2 regions of the Thauera sp. WH-1 genome follow, and region 1 is predicted to be linked to the other one. Evidence: predicted binding sites of a transcription regulator. Region 1 holds the regulator's gene; the other holds the start of a gene.
The links. Region 1 encodes FliA, which starts transcription of late flagellar genes. Its sites were predicted from a motif close to CTAAAGTTNNNNNNNNNNNNGCCGNTA; they were not measured.
Positions count from the first base shown of each region.

Region 1 (8,527 bases):
GTGGGCATGGCGACCGAGATCCCGCCGCACAACCTGCGCGAGGTGGCCGAGGCCACCTGCCACCTGATCCGCCACCCCGAGGCCACGCTCGAGGACGTGCTCGGCATCATTCCCGGCCCCGACTTCCCCGGCGGCGGCCAGCTCATTTCCCCGCCCGAGACGATCCGCGAGGCCTACGCATCGGGCCGCGGCAGCCTGCGCCTGCGCGCGCGCTGGAAGATCGAGGAGCTCGCCCGCGGCCAGTGGCGCGCGATCGTCGACGAGCTGCCGCACGGCGTCTCCGCCGCGCAGGTGCTGTCCGAGATCGAGACCCTGACCAACCCGCAGCCGCGCGCGGGCAAGAAGGAAGTCTCGCAGGAGCAGAAGAACCTCAAGCAGCTGGTGCTCGGCGTGCTCGACACCGTGCGCGACGAGTCCAGCGACAAGGCGCCGGTGCGCATCGTGCTGGAGCCCAAGTCCAGCCGTCAGAACCGCGACGAGTTCATGGCGGTGCTGCTCGCCCACACCAGCCTGGAGACCTCGGCCTCGGCCAACATGACCATGATCGGGCGCGATGGCCGGCCGCAGCAGAAGAACCTGGTGCAGATCCTGCGCGAGTGGATCGACTTCCGCTACGTGACGGTCGAGCGCCGCACCCGCCACCGCCTGGACGAGGTCGACCGCCGCATCCACATCCTCGAGGGCCGCATGATCGCCTTCCTCCACATCGAGGAAGTGATCCGCGTGATCCGCGAGTCGGACGAGCCCAAGCCGGCGCTGATCGCCGCCTTCGGGCTGTCGGAGATCCAGGCCGAGGACATCCTCGAGATCCGCCTGCGCCAGCTCGCACGGCTGGAAGGTTTCAGGATCGAGAAGGAGCTCGCCGAACTGAAGGACGAGCGCGCCGGCCTGCAGCACCTTCTCGACAGCCGCGCGGCGATGACCAAGCTCCTCCTCAAGGAGATCCAGGACGACGCGAAGAAGTACGGCGACGACCGCCGCACCCTGGTCGAGGCCGTGGCCGCAGTCGCGCCGGCGGAGATCTCGGTGCCGGACGAGCCGGTCACCGTGATCGTGTCGAAGAACGGCTGGGTGCGCTCGCGCCAGGGCCATGGCATCGACCCCGCGGGCATCACCTACAAGGCCGGCGATTTCGGCTTCGCGGTGATCGAGACGCGCACCACCTGGCCGCTGATCGTCATCGACAGCAACGGCCGCGCCTACACGGTGAAGGTGTCCGACCTGCCCGGCGGGCGCGGTGACGGCGCGCCGATCACCACCCTGGTCGAGTTCCAGGACGGCGGCAAGCTCGCGCAGGTCGTCACCGACACCCCGGACTCCGTGTATTTCTTCGCCAACAGCGGCGGCTACGGCTTCCTGTGCGGCGTCGCGGACGCCACCAGCCGCCAGCGCGCCGGCAAGGCCTTCATGAGCCTGGAGAAGGGCGAGAAGGTGCTGACACCGGCCAAGGTATTCGGCGACTGGATCGCCGCGGCGTCCGAGAACGGCCGCCTGCTCGTCTTCCCGCGGCCGGAAATGAAGACCCAGAGCGGCGGTCGCGGCGTGATCGTGATGGCGCTCGACGAAGGCGAGAGCCTCGCTGCGGTCGCCGTCCCCGCCGATGATGCGGTGCTGACGGTGGAAGGCACGGGCCGCGGCGGCAAGGCGGTGGCGATCGAGCTCAAACCCGCCCAGCGCGAGCCGCTGCGTCACCGCCGCGCGCGCAAGGGCGCGCCACTCACGCCCAGGATCAAGCCCGAGCGCATGCGCTGACGCATCGCGCGCCCGTGGGCGCGCAGGCTGCGCCTGCAGGTCGCTGCGGGAACGCCGCGCCTCCTCAACCTTCTGCTGAAGCCGGGGGCGGAAGAGGCAGGATGGAGCGGATCGGATCGTCCGCCGGGATGGAGGTCGGCCCAGCGGGCGCAGTGTCCGCGGCGCGCGACTCGATCAGGATGGTGACGCGCCGGTTGCGCCCCCGCCCCTCCTCGCTGGCGTTGTCCGCCACGGGGCGCTGGTCGGCATAGCCGGCAGCCGTGAGGCGATCGGCGCGCACACCGTTGTCGATGAAGAGGCGCGCCACGGTCGACGCGCGCACGGCGGACAGCTCCCAGTTCGACGGGAAGCGGAAGGTGCTGATCGGCAGCGCGTCGGTATGCCCCTCGACCGTGATCGGGAACTCGGCCGGCGCCAGCACCTCGGCCACCGCCTGCAGGGCGGCCACCGCAGGCGGGCCCAGACTGGCCTCGCCCGGCGAGAACAGCAGGCTGGCATTGATCTCGACGCTGACTCCGAACGCGCCCTCGGTGACATTGACCTGTCCCGCCTGCGTCAGCGGCGACAGCACGCGCCGGATCTCGTCGGCCATGTTGCGCATGCGCTGCGCGGTCGCGCGCCGGCGCGACTCGGCCTCTTCATCGATCGCAGGCGTCGCGGGCGGGGTGATCGGCCGCGGCGGCGTCACCACCGTAACCGGCGGCAGCACGATCTGCTCGCCACTGTCGTTGATGGTGACGTTGCGAAAGGCCTGCACCAGCGAGTCGGACAGCACGCGGTACTTGCCCTCGTTGATCGAGGACAGGGAGTACATCACGACGAAAAAGGCGAACAGCAGCGTGATGAAGTCGGCATAGGACACGAGCCAGCGCTCGTGGTTGTCGTGTTCCTCGTCGAGCTTGCGCCTGCGCCGCATGATCTGCCCTTTGCTGGTCTCTCGCGCGTCGGCCTGCGCTCAGACCACGTAGCCCTGCATGCGGCTGGCGATGATGCGCGGATTGTCGCCGTTGGCGATGCCCACCAGCCCGTCGACGAACATCTCGCGCTGCGTGGTCAGCGTGATGATGTGGGCGGCGAGCTTCTTCGCGATCGGCAGGAAGACGAGGTTGGCAAAGCCGACGCCGTAGATCGTGGCGACGAAGGCGACTGCAATGCCGGCGCCGAGCCGCGACGGGTCGGACAGGTTCTCCATGACATGGATGAGACCCATCACCGCCCCCAGGATGCCGATCGTTGGCGCATAGCCGCCTGCGGCCTCCCAGATCCGCGCCGACTGGCGCATCTGGTTCTCCCACACGCCGATCTCCACCTCCAGCACCTCGCGCAGCCGGTTGGGCTCGACGCCATCGACGAGCAGCTGCAGCCCCTTGCGCATGAACGGGTCGGGCAGCGCATCGATCTGGTTCTCCAGCGTGAGCAAGCCTTCCTTGCGCGCCACATGGCTCCAGTTCTCGACCTGGTCGATGACGCCCTGGGAGTTCATCGCCGGCGGCACGAACACCCAGCGCGCCATGCGCATGCCGTCTACGAAGGTGCGCAGCGGGCTCTGCAGCATCACCGCCCCGAGCGTGCCCCCCACCACGATGAGGAAGGCCGTGGGCTGCACCAGCGAGGAGATGTGGCCGCCTTCGAGCACCTGGCCGATGACGATGGCCGCAATGCCCAGGGTGAGGCCGACGAGGCTGATCTTATCCATGACGAGCGCCAGGCGCGGGCCTTGCCTTCATGTCAGTTGGGTGCCGAACTCTTGGGCGGGCGTCCGCGCCGGCGCGCCGGCGGCACCACCGTGCCGCCCTCGAACAGGCCGGCACGCAGGCGCGCCACCGCCTGGCTGTGCAGTTGGCACACGCGTGACTCGGTGACGCCGAGCACCTCGCCGATCTCGCGCAGGTTGAGCTCCTCGTCGTAGTACAAGGCCATCACCATCTGCTCGCGCTCGGGCAGGGAGCCGATCGCCGCCACCAGCCGCTGGCGCATGTCGGCGTCCTCGAGCAGGTCGAGCGGGTTCGCGCCCTCCTGCACCAGATGGCGCTCGAGATAGTCGTCGTCCTCGTCGCGGTTGAAATCTTCGAGATAGACGAGCTGGTGGCCGCGCGCCTCGTGCAGCATGTGCTGGTACTCCCCCAGCGCCACGCCGAGCGCCTCGGCGAGTTCGGTCTCCGAGGGCTGACGGCCGAAGCGCTGCTCGAGGGCGTGGATTGCCGCCTCGATGCGCCGCATGTCGCGGCGCAGGCTGCGTGGCAGCCAGTCGTTCTCGCGCAGGCCGTCGAGCATCGCACCGCGGATGCGCTGCACCGCATAGGTCTCGAACTGCGCGCCCAGGCCCTCCTCGTACCGACCGAGGGCATCGAGCAGGCCCATCAATCCGTTCTGGATGAGGTCATCCACGTCCACACTGGCCGGCAGCTTGGCCATGAGCTGAAAGGCGATGCGCTTGACCAGCGGGGCGTAGGCTTCAACGAGGTTGCTCTTGTCGAGCGTGCCGTTCGCGTCATACATCCATTCGACCTGTATCTTCTGGCGACGCGAGCCGGTGCTCGCGCTGGCTCCGGGAATCGGAGTGCGCGATTTTCCCGCACCGGGGCCGGGATTACCAGCGGGATAATTCACGCCCCTGTCACGACTCATGGGCGCGGCGCCCGTGGCGCGCGGGCGATGGCATCGATTCGCCGCATGAAGGCGGCGCCCACATCACGCCCGGCGGACCGCAGTGGCTGCTGCAGGGCAGAGGCGATGTCGTCGCGCTCGAGCTCGCCCAGCCAGGCCAGTGGTACGCCGACATGGCGGCGCACGAGGGCCTCCAGGCTGGCGAAGAAGGCCTGCGCGTCGGCCCGCCCGCGCGCCCGGCACACCGCGACATGGACCGAGCCCGCCCCGGCCGCGGCCAGTCCCTTGATCGTCTGGTAGGCCTCGGTCGCGCCACTCGCGCTGGCTTCGGCCAGCACCAGCCGACGTGGCGCCGCATGGACGAAGGGCGAGGGCTGGGCGGCGCCCTCGCAGGCGCTGTGGATCAGCACGAAACCGGCGTGCCTGTGCAGGAGGCGCAAGGCCTCGACCAGGCAGGCGCGGCGCGCATCGTCGAGCAGGGGCAAGGCGAGCGCGGCGGCTGCGGCCGGTACCCGGCCGAGCAGCCCCGGCGCCGGCTGCAGCACATTGCCAAGCGTGGTATGGCCGTCGAGCAGCTGCAGCAGATCCACCCCGGTGCCGACGCCCAGTGCCTCGCCCAGCGCCTCGTCGCCCTGGGCTTCGTCGAGGATCAGCACCCGCTCTGCGCGACCGGCGATGCGGTGGGCGGCCAGCACGGCGTTACGACCACGGTGACGGCCGCAGGCATACAGCGCCACCACCAGCGGCGGCGCCCGGCGGAACAGGCGCCGCAGGCCTGCGGCCTGGTCTTCGCGTCCGTCGAGCATGTCAGGCTCCCGCGCCGGCCGCGGCCAGCAACATGCCGGCCTCGTCGCCGCTCAGGTGCCAGGGCGACTCGCCCGCGTGCTCGCGCAGCGCGCGATGCAGCAAGTAGGCACGATTGGGCAGGTGCAGATCCTCGGGCACGCGCTGGCCGTTGGTCAGGTAACGGATGTCGAGGGCATGGCGCACGGCGACGTCGAGCGCCGGCGCCAGAGCAGCGGCCTCGTCGACCTTGGTGAAGATGCAGCCGGCCAGATCCGGCCCCGCGTAGGCCCGAACCACATCGTCGAGCGTGTCGCCGCGCGCCGTGGCATTGAGCAGCAGCAGGCGACGCACGTCACCGGCGCCGGCGAGCATGGCCGCCTGCTCGCCGACCAGCCGGTCGCGCTGGCTCATGCCCATGGTGTCGATCAGCACCATGTGCTTGTTGCGCAGGCTGCCCAGGGTCTGGCGCAGGTCGGCGGCGTCGCGCACCGAGAACACCGGCACGCCGAGGATGCGGCCATAGATGCGCAGCTGTTCCTGGGCGCCGATGCGGTAGCCGTCGGTGGTGATCAGCGCCAGCTTGCCCGCCCCGTGGCGCACCACGCAACGCGCGGCGAGCTTGGCCGTGGTGGTGGTCTTGCCCACCCCGGTGGGCCCGACCAGCGCGTACACGCCACCGCGGTCGAGCAGGTCCTCGTCCGAGGCGCAGGCACGCATCATGCTGTCGAGGGCGCTGCCCACCGCCTCGCGCGCCTCGGTGCGGCTCGCTTCCTCGGCCACCGCCTCGGCCAGCTTGCGCGCGACCAGTGCGGAGAAACCGGCCTCGAGCAATTCGCCCAGCATCGCCGCCCGTGCCGGTGCGTGGCGGCGGGTCTCGCCCCAGGCGAAGCCGGCGAGCTGGCGCTCGATCATGCCGCGAATACCCGACAACTCGGCCATCAGGCGGGCATTGGTCTCCTGCAGCTCGCGCATGCGCGCGCTGCCGAACTCGTCGGCGGCCGCAACCGGATTCGCGCGCCCGGAGAACACCGCCGGCCCGCCCGCCGCCATGGGCTCGCGGCGCGCGCCCGACACCGCCGTGCGCAACTCGGCGTCGCGACCGCGCATCGCATAGTCGGCGGTCTCGATGCGCGGCGGGTTGAAGGGACGCACCACCGGCCCGGGCACGGCAGCAGCGGCCGGACGCGCCAGGTTGCGTGCTGCGCTCGCCGCCAGCGCCGACAGGCTGACCTGGAAATCGCTGTCGCCGGCGGTGCTCGTCGGCCCGCCGGCAAAGGCATCCGGCACCGCGGCCTGCGACACCGGCCGTGCGGCTTCAGGACGCGGCGCCGTCGGCACGGCCTGGCCGGCCGCCCGCGCGTTGACGGCTGCGCGGTTGGCGGCCTGCAGCGCCCCCACCGCCTCACCCGGTAGGGCGAGGATCTCGACCCCGCCCTCGACCGCACGGTTCGACAGCACGATCGCATCGGGACCGAGCGCCTCCTTGAGCGCACGCAGCGCTTCGCGGGCGGTGGGGGCAAAGTAGCGTTTGACGTTCATGGCGATTCTCCCGGCGGTCACGATCGACCCCTGCTTGATGAGAATTATCGCCACCGGCCGTCAATTGCCTGGAGCCGAATAACGCGCCTTTACCCCGCCTATTCGCCCCTTCTGCTGCGACCGACCGACAGCCCGCGCCGCGCCCCCTCCCCTGGTCCTCAGCCCTGCGCGCCCACCATCGCGGTGACCCGGATGGTGCGCGTCTCGGGCACTTCGGAATTGGAGATCACCTTCAAACTCGGCACCGCGCGGCGCAGGAAGCGCGACAGCAGCATGCGCAGCTGCGAGGGCACGAGCAACACCGGCGGCAGGCCGATGTCCTCCTGGCGCTGGGCGATCTGCGCAGTCTGGCGCAGCAAGGTGTCGGCCAGGCCGGGCTCGATCGCCCCGCCCTCGCCGCCCGCGCTCATCGCCTGCAGCAGGATGCGCTCCAGGCCTGGCTCGAGCGCCATCACCTGGACCTCGGCATTGCCCGGGAACAGGCTCTGGATGATCGCGCGCCCGAGCGCCTCGCGCACCTTGGTGGTGAGCTGCACCGGGTCCTGCGTGCGCGGCGCATGCTCGGCGAGCACCTCGATGATGCTGCGCATGTCGCGGATGTTGACGCCCTCTTCGAGCAGCGTCTGCAGCACCCGCTGCACCGTGCCGATCGGCAGCATCTTGGGCACGAGGTCCTCGACGAGCTTGGGCGACTCCTTGCCGACATGGTCGAGCAAGGCCTGCGTCTCCTGGCGGCCGAGGAGCTCGGCGGCATGGTTGAGGATGACGTGATTGAGATGGGTCGCCACCACCGTGCTGGCATCGACCACGGTGTAGCCGAGCGCGTGGGCCTGCTCGCGCTGGCTGGCGTCGATCCACACCGCCGGCAGGCCGAAGGCCGGATCGGTGGTCTCGCGACCGGCGAGCGGCCCCGCCACGCGTCCCGGATTGATGGCGAGGAACTGGCCCGGGTAGGCCTCGCCGCCGCCGATCTCCACCCCCTTGAGGGCGATCCGGTAGGCGTTGGGCTTGAGCTCGAGGTTGTCGCGGATGTGCACCGGCGAGGACAGGAAGCCCACCTCCTGCGCGAACTTCTTGCGCAGGCCGCGGATGCGCTTGAGCAGCTCGCCGTCCTGGCCCTTGTCGACCATCGGGATCAGGCGATAGCCGACTTCCAGCCCGAGGACATCGACCTGCGACACGTCGTTCCAGCTTGCTTCGAGCGCATCGGCGGGGGGCACGGCCGCTGGCGCCTCGGCCTCGGGCGGCAGCGCCGCCGCCTCCGCGGCGATGCGCTTGCGCCGCATCCAGGCAAGCGCCCCGAGGCTGGCGGCGATCAGCAGGAAGACCAGGTTCGGCATGCCGGGGATGAGGCCGAGCACGCCGATGATGGCTGCGGTCAGCGACATCACCGCCGGATTGGAGAAGACCTGGGAAATCACCACCCCGCCGATGTCGCCCTCGTCACCCACGCGCGACACCACCAGGCCGGCGGCCACCGAGATGATCAGCGCCGGGATCTGCGCCACCAGGCCGTCGCCGATGGTGAGCAGGGTGTAGGTGCGGCCCGCCTCTCCCACTCCCATTTCGTGCTGCATGACGCCGACGAAGAGGCCGCCGAGGATGTTGATGACGAGGATGATGATGCCGGCGATGGCGTCGCCGCGCACGAACTTCGACGCACCGTCCATGGCGCCGTAGAAGTCCGACTCCTGTCCGATCTCCCGGCGCCGACGCTTGGCTTCCTTCTCGTCGATGAGGCCGGCGTTGAGGTCGGCGTCGATCGCCATCTGCTTGCCCGGCATCGCGTCGAGGGTGAAGCGCGCGCTTACCTCGGCGATCCGGCCCGCACCCTTGGTGATGA
Region 1 is NZ_JBLQGP010000013.1:46,366-54,892, forward strand. Features, by position in the region: gene parC (DNA topoisomerase IV subunit A) at 1-1,752, shown strand, start outside; gene motD (flagellar motor protein MotD) at 1,817-2,668, opposite strand; gene ACMV5O_RS13580 (flagellar motor protein) at 2,708-3,448, opposite strand; gene ACMV5O_RS13585 (RNA polymerase sigma factor FliA) at 3,481-4,251, opposite strand; gene ACMV5O_RS13590 (MinD/ParA family ATP-binding protein) at 4,377-5,165, opposite strand; gene flhF (flagellar biosynthesis protein FlhF) at 5,167-6,684, opposite strand; gene flhA (flagellar biosynthesis protein FlhA) at 6,843-8,527, opposite strand, start outside.

Region 2 (8,527 bases), on a different contig from region 1:
CGCGAGCTGCGCGCCCTGTGCGACGAGATGGGCTGGCTCATGATCTGCGACGAGGTGCAGTGCGGCATGGGTCGCACTGGCAAGTGGTTCGGCTGGCAGCACGCCGGCACCATGCCCGACGTCATGACGCTGGCCAAGGGCCTGGCCTCGGGTGTGCCGATCGGCGCCTGCGTCACCGCGGGCAAGGCCAAGGGTCTGTTCGGGCCGGGCAACCACGGCTCCACTTTCGGTGGCAACCCGCTCGCCTGCGCAGCGGGCCTGGCCACCTTCGACGCCATCGCCGACGACAAGCTGATGGACAATGCCATCGCCGTCGGCGACGCGATCCGCAAGGGCATGGCCGAGGCGCTCGACGGCGTCGCCGGCATCGTGGACATCCGCGGCCGCGGCCTGATGATCGGCATCGAGCTCGACCGCCCCTGCGGCGTGCTGATGGGCCGCGCGGCCGAGCAGGGTCTGCTGCTGTCCGTCACCTCCGAGCGCGTGGTGCGCTTGCTGCCCGCGCTCACCTTCACCGCCGCCGACGCCCAGACGCTGGTGGCCATGCTGGCGCCGATGATTCGCGACTTCCTTGCGAACGGCTGAGGACCGCCCATGACTTCGATCAAGCACTATCTCCAGTTCAAGGATTTCACCCGCGACGAATACGACTACGTGTTCGCGCGCGCCAAGTGGATCAAGGACAAGTTCAAGCGCTACGAGCCCTACCACCCGCTGTTCGACCGCACGCTGGTGATGATCTTCGAGAAGGCCAGCACCCGCACGCGGCTGTCCTTCGAGGCCGGCATGCACCAGCTCGGTGGCTCGGCGATCTACCTCAACACGCGTGACTCGCAGCTCGGTCGCGGCGAGCCGGTGGAGGACGCCGGCCAGGTCATCTCGCGCATGAGCGACCTGGTGATGATCCGCACCTTCGAGCAGGACATCGTCGAGCGCTTCGCCGCCAACTCGCGCGTGCCGGTCATCAACGGCCTCACCAACGAATACCACCCGTGCCAGATCCTGGCCGACATCTTCACCTACATCGAGCACCGCGGCTCGATCCAGGGCAAGACGGTGGCGTGGATCGGCGACAGCAACAACATGTGCAACACCTGGCTGCAGGCCGCCGAGGTGCTGGACTTCAATGTGCATGTGTCCACGCCCCCCGGCTACGAGGTCGAGCCCGAGCGCGCCGGCCTGTACGGCACCGACAACTTCGAGCAGTTCGCCGACCCGATGGACGCCTGCCGCGGAGCCGACCTGGTGACCACCGACGTGTGGACCTCGATGGGCTTCGAGGCCGAGAACGAGGAGCGCATGAAGGCCTTCGCCGACTGGTGCGTGGATGCCGAGATGATGTCCGTGGCGCACAAGGACGCGGTCTTCATGCACTGCCTGCCGGCGCACCGCGGCGAGGAAGTCACCGCCGAGGTCATGGATGGGCCGCAGTCGGTGGTGTGGGACGAGGCCGAGAACCGCCTGCACGCGCAGAAGGCGCTGATGGAATACCTGATGCTCGGCCGCATCGAATTCTGATCTACCCAATACTCACGGCATGCACGGGCGTGCGCGCCGGCAACACAGCAGGAAACAGGAAAACAGCATGAGCGACGTCAATAAAGTAGTGCTCGCCTACTCGGGCGGGCTGGACACTTCGGTCATCCTGAAGTGGCTGCAGGACACCTACCAGTGCGAAGTGGTCACCTTCACCGCCGATCTCGGCCAGGGCGAGGAGCTCGAACCCGCGCGCACCAAGGCGCTCAAGTTCGGCATCAAGCCCGAGAACATCTTCATCGACGACCTGCGCGAGGAGTTCGTGCGCGACTTCGTCTTCCCGATGTTCCGCGCCAACACCATCTACGAAGGCGAATACCTGCTCGGCACCTCGATCGCCCGTCCGCTGATCGCCAAGCGCCAGATCGAGATCGCGCGCGCTACCGGCGCCGACGCCGTCTCGCACGGCGCCACCGGCAAGGGCAACGACCAGGTCCGCTTCGAGCTCGGTTACTACGCGCTGATGCCGGGCGTGAAGGTCATCGCCCCGTGGCGCGAGTGGGACCTGCTGTCGCGCGAGAAGCTGCTCGCCTACGCCGAGAAGCACGGCATCCCCATCGAGATGAAGCACAAGCAAGGCGGCTCGCCCTACTCGATGGACGCCAATATGCTGCACATCTCCTTCGAAGGCCGCCACCTCGAGAACCCCGCCGCCGAGGCCGAGGAATCCATGTGGCGCTGGACCGTGTCGCCCGAGGCCGCGCCCGACGCGGCCGAATACGTCGACCTCGAGTTCGAGCAGGGTGACCTCGTCGCCATCAACGGCGCCCGCATGAAGGCGCACGAGCTGCTCGCCAAGTTGAACGAGCTCGGCGGCAAGCACGGCATCGGCCGCCTCGACCTGGTCGAAAACCGCTACGTCGGCATGAAGAGCCGCGGCTGCTACGAGACCCCGGGCGGTACCATTCTGCTGCGCGCACACCGCGCCATCGAATCGATCACGCTCGACCGCGAAGTCGCCCACCTCAAGGACGACCTCATGCCGCGCTATGCCAGCATGATCTACAACGGCTACTGGTGGAGCCCCGAGCGCCAGGCGATTCAGGCGCTGATCGACCACACCCAGCAGACCGTCAATGGCTGGGTGCGCCTCAAGCTCTACAAGGGCAATGTCATCGTCACCGGCCGCGACTCCAAGACCGACTCGCTGTTCGACCCGACCATCGCCACCTTCGAGGACGACGCTGGCGCCTACAATCAGAAGGATGCCCACGGCTTCATCCGCCTCAACGCGCTGCGCATGCGCATCGCCGCCAACGCCCGGGCCAAGCGCGGCTAAGCGGGGGCCGGACACGCCGTAATGGACAATGAAGTCTTCCTCTTCGGGCTCACCTTTGCCGAGTTCGAGGACATTTCGCTCAAGCTCGGCCTGTCCGCGCTCATTGCGTTCATGATGTTCATCATCTGGAACCTGGGCAAGGAGTCCAAGGCCGGCCGCTACGGCATGCTGTGGATGTTCCTCGGCCTGGGCGTGGGCGTGGTCGGCTTCATTGCCAAGGGCGTCATCCAGAAGCTGCTCGGAATCGAATAAGGAATCTGCAACCCATGGGCATCACCACCACCTTCGACGGCGTCACCGTCACCACCCAGGCCAACGTCTATTTCGACGGCAGGTGCGTCAGCCACGCGATCCAGTTTGCCGATGGCACCAGGAAGTCGGTCGGCGTCATCCTGCCGGCCGCGCTCACCTTCGGCACCGGCGCTCCCGAGATCATGGAGGGCGTGGCCGGCAGCTGCCGCGTGCGCATGAAGGGCGCCGATGGCCCGCCCGGTGAGTGGACGACCTACGGCGCCGGCGAATCCTTCAGTGTGCCGGGCAACTCGAGCTTCGACATCGAGGTCGTCGGCGAGCCTTACCACTACATCTGCCACTACGGCTGAGCGCGGGGGAGGGAAGCCATGCCGTCTTTCGACATCATGTCCGAGGTCGACCAGCCTGCGCTGCGCAACGCCGTCGAGCAGGCCAACCGCAAGGTCGACGGCCGCCACGACTTCAAGGGCACCAGCGCCAAGATCGAGCACGCCGACAAGCTGCTGACGATCTACGGTGACAGCGACTTCCAGCTCGACCAGATCAAGACCATCCTGCTGCCCGAGATGACCAAGAAGAACGTCGACGTCCGGTGCCTGGACTACGGCGACGTGCAGAAGATCTCCGGCAACAAGGTCAAGCAGGAAGTGAAGGTGCGCGTCGGCGTCGACCAGGATCTGGCCAAGAAGATCGTCAAGCTGTTGAAGGACAGCAAGATGAAGGTCCAGGCCGCGATCCAGGGCGACGCCGTGCGCGTCTCCGGCGCCAAGCGCGACGTGCTGCAGGAGGCCATCGCGCTGGTCAAGAAGCAGATCACGGACTTTCCGCTGCAGTACGGGAACTTCAGGGACTGAACTCGCCGAGCGCCTTCGCCGGGCTTGCCAGCCGACGGCGTAGGCCACCCGTGAGCTGATCCGGGCGGGCCGCGCACAGGCCGCATAGGGCCGTACCGGCTGCGACGCGGCGGGTGAGTGACGCAGAACAAGCGCTGCAGGCCCAGCCTTTCGGCAGCCATCAGGTGAACCCATTCGTTTCCCCAATGCGAGCCTGGCGGGCGGTCATTCAAGTTTGTCGTGCATTCACCGTTATGCCTTGCAGGGGCGCCTTTGTGGCGCCATCCATCTGCAGCAAGAGGAAGTCCATCATGGATGCAAGTGCCATCGCCGCCGCCGTCACCGCCAACAGCCAGGCGCAACTCCAGCAGGAGGTGTCGGTCGAGGTGCTGAAGAAGGCGATCGACATTCAGGCCGAGAGCGCTATGCAACTCGTGCAGGCCATCCCCCGTCCGCCCGCGGCCGTGGGGAGCACGGCGGGTGGGGTGATCGATATCTGGGCGTGAGCGAAGCGGAGTTCCCGAGCGAGGCCGGGCCGGATCAACGGTGCGCCCGGGTGCGGGTTTCGATCACCTGCGGAACATTCGCGGCCATCAGTGATCATCCGTCTCGTCTTGATGCATCGATGTCACATTGCTGCCGTGGATGAAGATGCGGCGTTCGTGGGCTGTTAGTCCGTTTACCCTGCTTCGAGGATTGATGTTTTGTCGCACTCCCCCGTTGGATCGGAGATCTCCCTTCTGCGTGAGCGGCTTCGGTGCTCCCAGGGGGGCGTAGAGCCAAATGCCGACTGGGGCGGGCTGATGATGCAGCGCGCCCCGATTCCGGCCGCGGTCCTCGTGCCGTTGGTCGTGCGCGCCGATCATGCTTCGGTCCTCCTCACCAAGCGCACTGAGCACCTCCACCACCACCCTGGCCAGATCAGCTTTCCTGGCGGTCGGGTGGAGAAAGGCGATGCATCGGCCGTCGAGACTGCCTTGCGCGAGACGGAGGAGGAGATCGGCCTGCAGAGTCGCCATGTCGAGCTGCTTGGTGCGCTGCCCGACTACCTGACCGGCACCGGCTTCAGGGTGACGCCCGTGGTGGGGCTGGTGCATCCTCCCTTTGCGCTCAAGCTCGACGCCTTCGAGGTGGCCGAGGCCTTCGAGGTGCCGCTGTCACACTTCCTCGATCCGGCGAACCACGAGGAGCACAGCATCATGCACGAGGGGCGCTTGCGGCGTTTCCATGCCATGCCGTACGAAGGCTACTTCATCTGGGGGGCGACGGCGGGGATCATCATGTCGCTGTACCGGGTGCTGAGGGCGGAGGGCGGGCGTAGCGCATGAGGCGAGGCGGGGCAAGGGGTGGCTTTGTGATATCTTCACGACTCGAATTTTCACGCCGATCGGGCGTGACTTCCCTTCGCTTGAGCTACCGCCTGTCCCGTTTCGCATGACGCTTCTTGCGCTGATCCTCGCTCTGCTGCTCGAGCACGTGCGCGCGCTCCCCGGGCGGTGGCGGGTGTTGGCACCCTTGGGGCGTGTGGCGGAGGGCATTGCCAGGCGCTTGGACGACGGTAGCCGCGCCAGCGGGCGGCTTGCCTGGTTGCTGCTGGCGGGGCTGGGCACCCTGGGCACGGCGGTCGCGTACTGGCTGGCGTGGGAACTGCACCCGGTGTTCGCCTTTGCCTGCAACATCGGGGCGCTGTACCTGTGCATGGGCTTTCGCCACGAAAGTCATCATTTCACCGAGATTCACCTTGCGCTGCGCATGGGCGAACTCGAACGTGCTCGCACGCTGCTGGCGGCCTGGCGCGGCGGGCGCTACGACGAGGCAAGCCCGAGTGAGATTGCGCGCCTGTCGATCGAGCAGGCGCTCGTGGCGGCCCACCGTAACGTGTTTGGCGTGGTGTTCTGGTTCTCGATCCTGCCGGGACCGAGCGGTGCCGTCCTGTATCGGCTGGCGCGCTATCTGCACGATGAGTGGGGTGCGCGAAGCACGGGCGGCGAGCCTGGCGCTGGCGATTTCGGCCGCTTCGCCCAGCGCGCCTTCGAGGCGCTCGACTGGGTGCCCGTTCGCATCACGGCGACGGTCTATGCCGTGATGGGCAACTTCGAGGATGGTGTTTATTGCTGGCGCTCGCAGGCCGTGCTGTGGTCGGACAAGTCGTCGGCTATACTGATTGCGAGTGGTGGGGGCGCGCTGGGAGTGAGGCTCGGCATGCCGGTCCATGAGTCCGGTGTGATCGTCGATCGGCCCGAGATGGGGCTGGGAAGCGAGGCGGGCGTCGACCACCTGCAAAGCACGGTAGGCCTGCTTTGGCGGGCATTACTCGTGTGTCTGTTCCTGCTGGTGTTGCTCGGCGCAGCCGGGTGGGTTGGCAGGTAGTACGTTTGAATTCAAAAAGAGGGAGTGGGTTATGGCAAATCGTGAAGTCGTTGTTCTGAGTGCTGTTCGTTCCGCCGTGGGGGGTTTTGGCGGCTCGCTGAAGGACATGGAGCCGTCCGAACTGGGTGCGGTGGTGGCGAAGGAAGCGTTCGCGCGCGCGGGCGTCGATCCCAAGGCGGTGCAGTTCGCGGCCGTCGGCAACTGCATTCCGACCGACTCCCGCTATGCGTATGTGGCACGTGTGGCGACGGTCAACGCCGGTATGTCGACCGACTCGGTGGCGTTCGCGGTCAACCGCCTGTGCGGCTCGGCCCAGCAGGCCATCGTCAACGCCGCCCAGGCCATCATGCTGGGCGACGCCGACTACGCCATCGGCGGCGGTGTCGAGGTGATGTCGCGCGGTGCCTACCTGCTGCCGGCACTGCGCAGCGGTGCCCGCATGGGCGACACCAAGGCCATCGACGCGATGGTCGCGGTGCTCACCGACCCCTTCGGCGTCGGCCACATGGGCATCACCGCCGAGAACCTGTGCACCAAGTGGGGCATCTCGCGTGAAGAGCAGGACGCCTTCGCGCTCGAGTCGCAGAAGCGCGCCGCCGCGGCGATCGCCGATGGCCGCTTCAAGAGCCAGATCGTCCCGATCAGCTTCGAAACCCGCAAGGGCACCGTGGTGTTCGAGACCGACGAGCATCCGCGCATGACCACCCTGGAAGCGCTGGGCAAGATGAAGCCGGCCTTCAAGAAGGATGGTTCGGTGACCGCCGGCAACGCCTCGGGCATCAATGACGCCGCCGCCTTCCTGGTGATGGCCGATGCCGCCAAGGCCGCTGCCGCCGGCCAGAAGCCGATCGCCCGCCTGGTGTCATACGCGATCGCCGGTGTGCCCAACGAGATCATGGGCGAAGGTCCGATCCCGGCCACCAAGCTTGCCCTGCAGCGCGCCGGCCTGAAGCTGGATCAGATCGACGTGATCGAGTCCAACGAAGCCTTCGCCGCGCAGTCGATCGCGGTGAACCGCGGGCTCGAGCTCGACACCGCCAAGGTCAACCCCAACGGCGGCGCCATCTCGCTCGGCCACCCGGTGGGCGCGACCGGCGGCGTGATCATCACCAAGCTGCTGCACGAGCTGATCCGCACCAATGGCCGTTACGGCGTCGCCACCATGTGCATCGGCGGCGGCCAGGGCATCACCACGGTGTGGGAACGCGTGTAAGCGCTGTTTTCAGCTGACAGGAAACCCGCGCGGCCGTGAGGCTGGCGCGGGTTTTTTTGTGGCTGGGTGCCGCGGCATTTCAGGCGCAAGGTCGAATCAGACCTGCCTGTTAGTCGGCATCCTTCTCGAGCTTGATCGAGGCCGAGTTGATGCAGTAGCGCAATCCGGTGGGCTGAGGGCCGTCCTCGAAGACGTGGCCGAGATGGGCGCCGCAGTGCTGGCACAGGACCTCGGTGCGGACCATGTAGTGGCTGCGGTCCACCGCGGTGGCGACGTTGTCGGGTTCGGCGGCGGTCCAGAAGCTGGGCCAGCCGCAGCCGGCGTCGAACTTATGCTCGGAGCGGAACAGCGGGGCGCCACAACAGACGCAGTTGTAGGCGCCCTTGTCCCACACGTTCCAGTATTCGCCGGTGAAGGCGCGCTCGGTGCCCTTCTCGCGGGTGACGTGGTATTGCATGTCGGTGAGTTCGGCGCGCCACTGGGCTTCGGTCCTGTCGATCTTCTCGCTCATGCGGTTCTCCGCGGGGGTGTGTGAGTGGCGTTTGCGGCGTATCAGTGCAGATGACGCGGCATCTGGTCCGATTGTTCCTCGGGCATCTCGGCGTGCACCACTTCACCCTCGGGCGAGGGGTAGAGCGGCGCGCCGCAGTCGTCGCAGTACTCCAGCGGGAACTGATGGTCGAGGTGCACGATGTCGGCGATGCCCGATTCGCGCAGCACGGCATCGATCTGGGCAGTGCAGTCGGTGGTTTCGTCCTCGGCGCCGAGCAGCGGCCACACCACCCCATGGACGATGTCCTCGCGCCCGCGCACGGTGAAGCCGATGCGGTATTCCTCGAGGTTGCGGTCCCAGAACGGGGCGATCACGGCGCGCAGGTTGGCGGCCGGGGTCTCGAGCGTGGTCGCGAGGAAGGCGACCGAGGCCCGTACCGAGTAGGGGCGGCTGTCCTTGTCGGCGGCACGGCTGGCGGCGAAATAGGCTTCAGGCAGCACCAGCTCGATGGCGCAGCCGGGCAACAGCGGCGCCAGACAGGCGCCGCCCTG
Region 2 is NZ_JBLQGP010000003.1:151,978-160,504, forward strand. Features, by position in the region: gene ACMV5O_RS04980 (aspartate aminotransferase family protein) at 1-585, shown strand, start outside; gene argF (ornithine carbamoyltransferase) at 595-1,518, shown strand; gene ACMV5O_RS04990 (argininosuccinate synthase) at 1,586-2,815, shown strand; gene ACMV5O_RS04995 (DUF2788 domain-containing protein) at 2,837-3,067, shown strand; gene ACMV5O_RS05000 (pyrimidine/purine nucleoside phosphorylase) at 3,082-3,417, shown strand; gene ACMV5O_RS05005 (YajQ family cyclic di-GMP-binding protein) at 3,436-3,921, shown strand; gene ACMV5O_RS05010 (YjfB family protein) at 4,212-4,406, shown strand; gene ACMV5O_RS05015 (CoA pyrophosphatase) at 4,704-5,228, shown strand; gene ACMV5O_RS05020 (CobD/CbiB family protein) at 5,335-6,270, shown strand; gene ACMV5O_RS05025 (acetyl-CoA C-acyltransferase family protein) at 6,302-7,483, shown strand; gene msrB (peptide-methionine (R)-S-oxide reductase MsrB) at 7,593-7,994, opposite strand; gene ACMV5O_RS05035 (DUF2863 family protein) at 8,036-8,527, opposite strand, start outside.
Region 2: the regulator FliA is predicted to act here: its motif matches at 4,129-4,155, upstream of ACMV5O_RS05010 (YjfB family protein).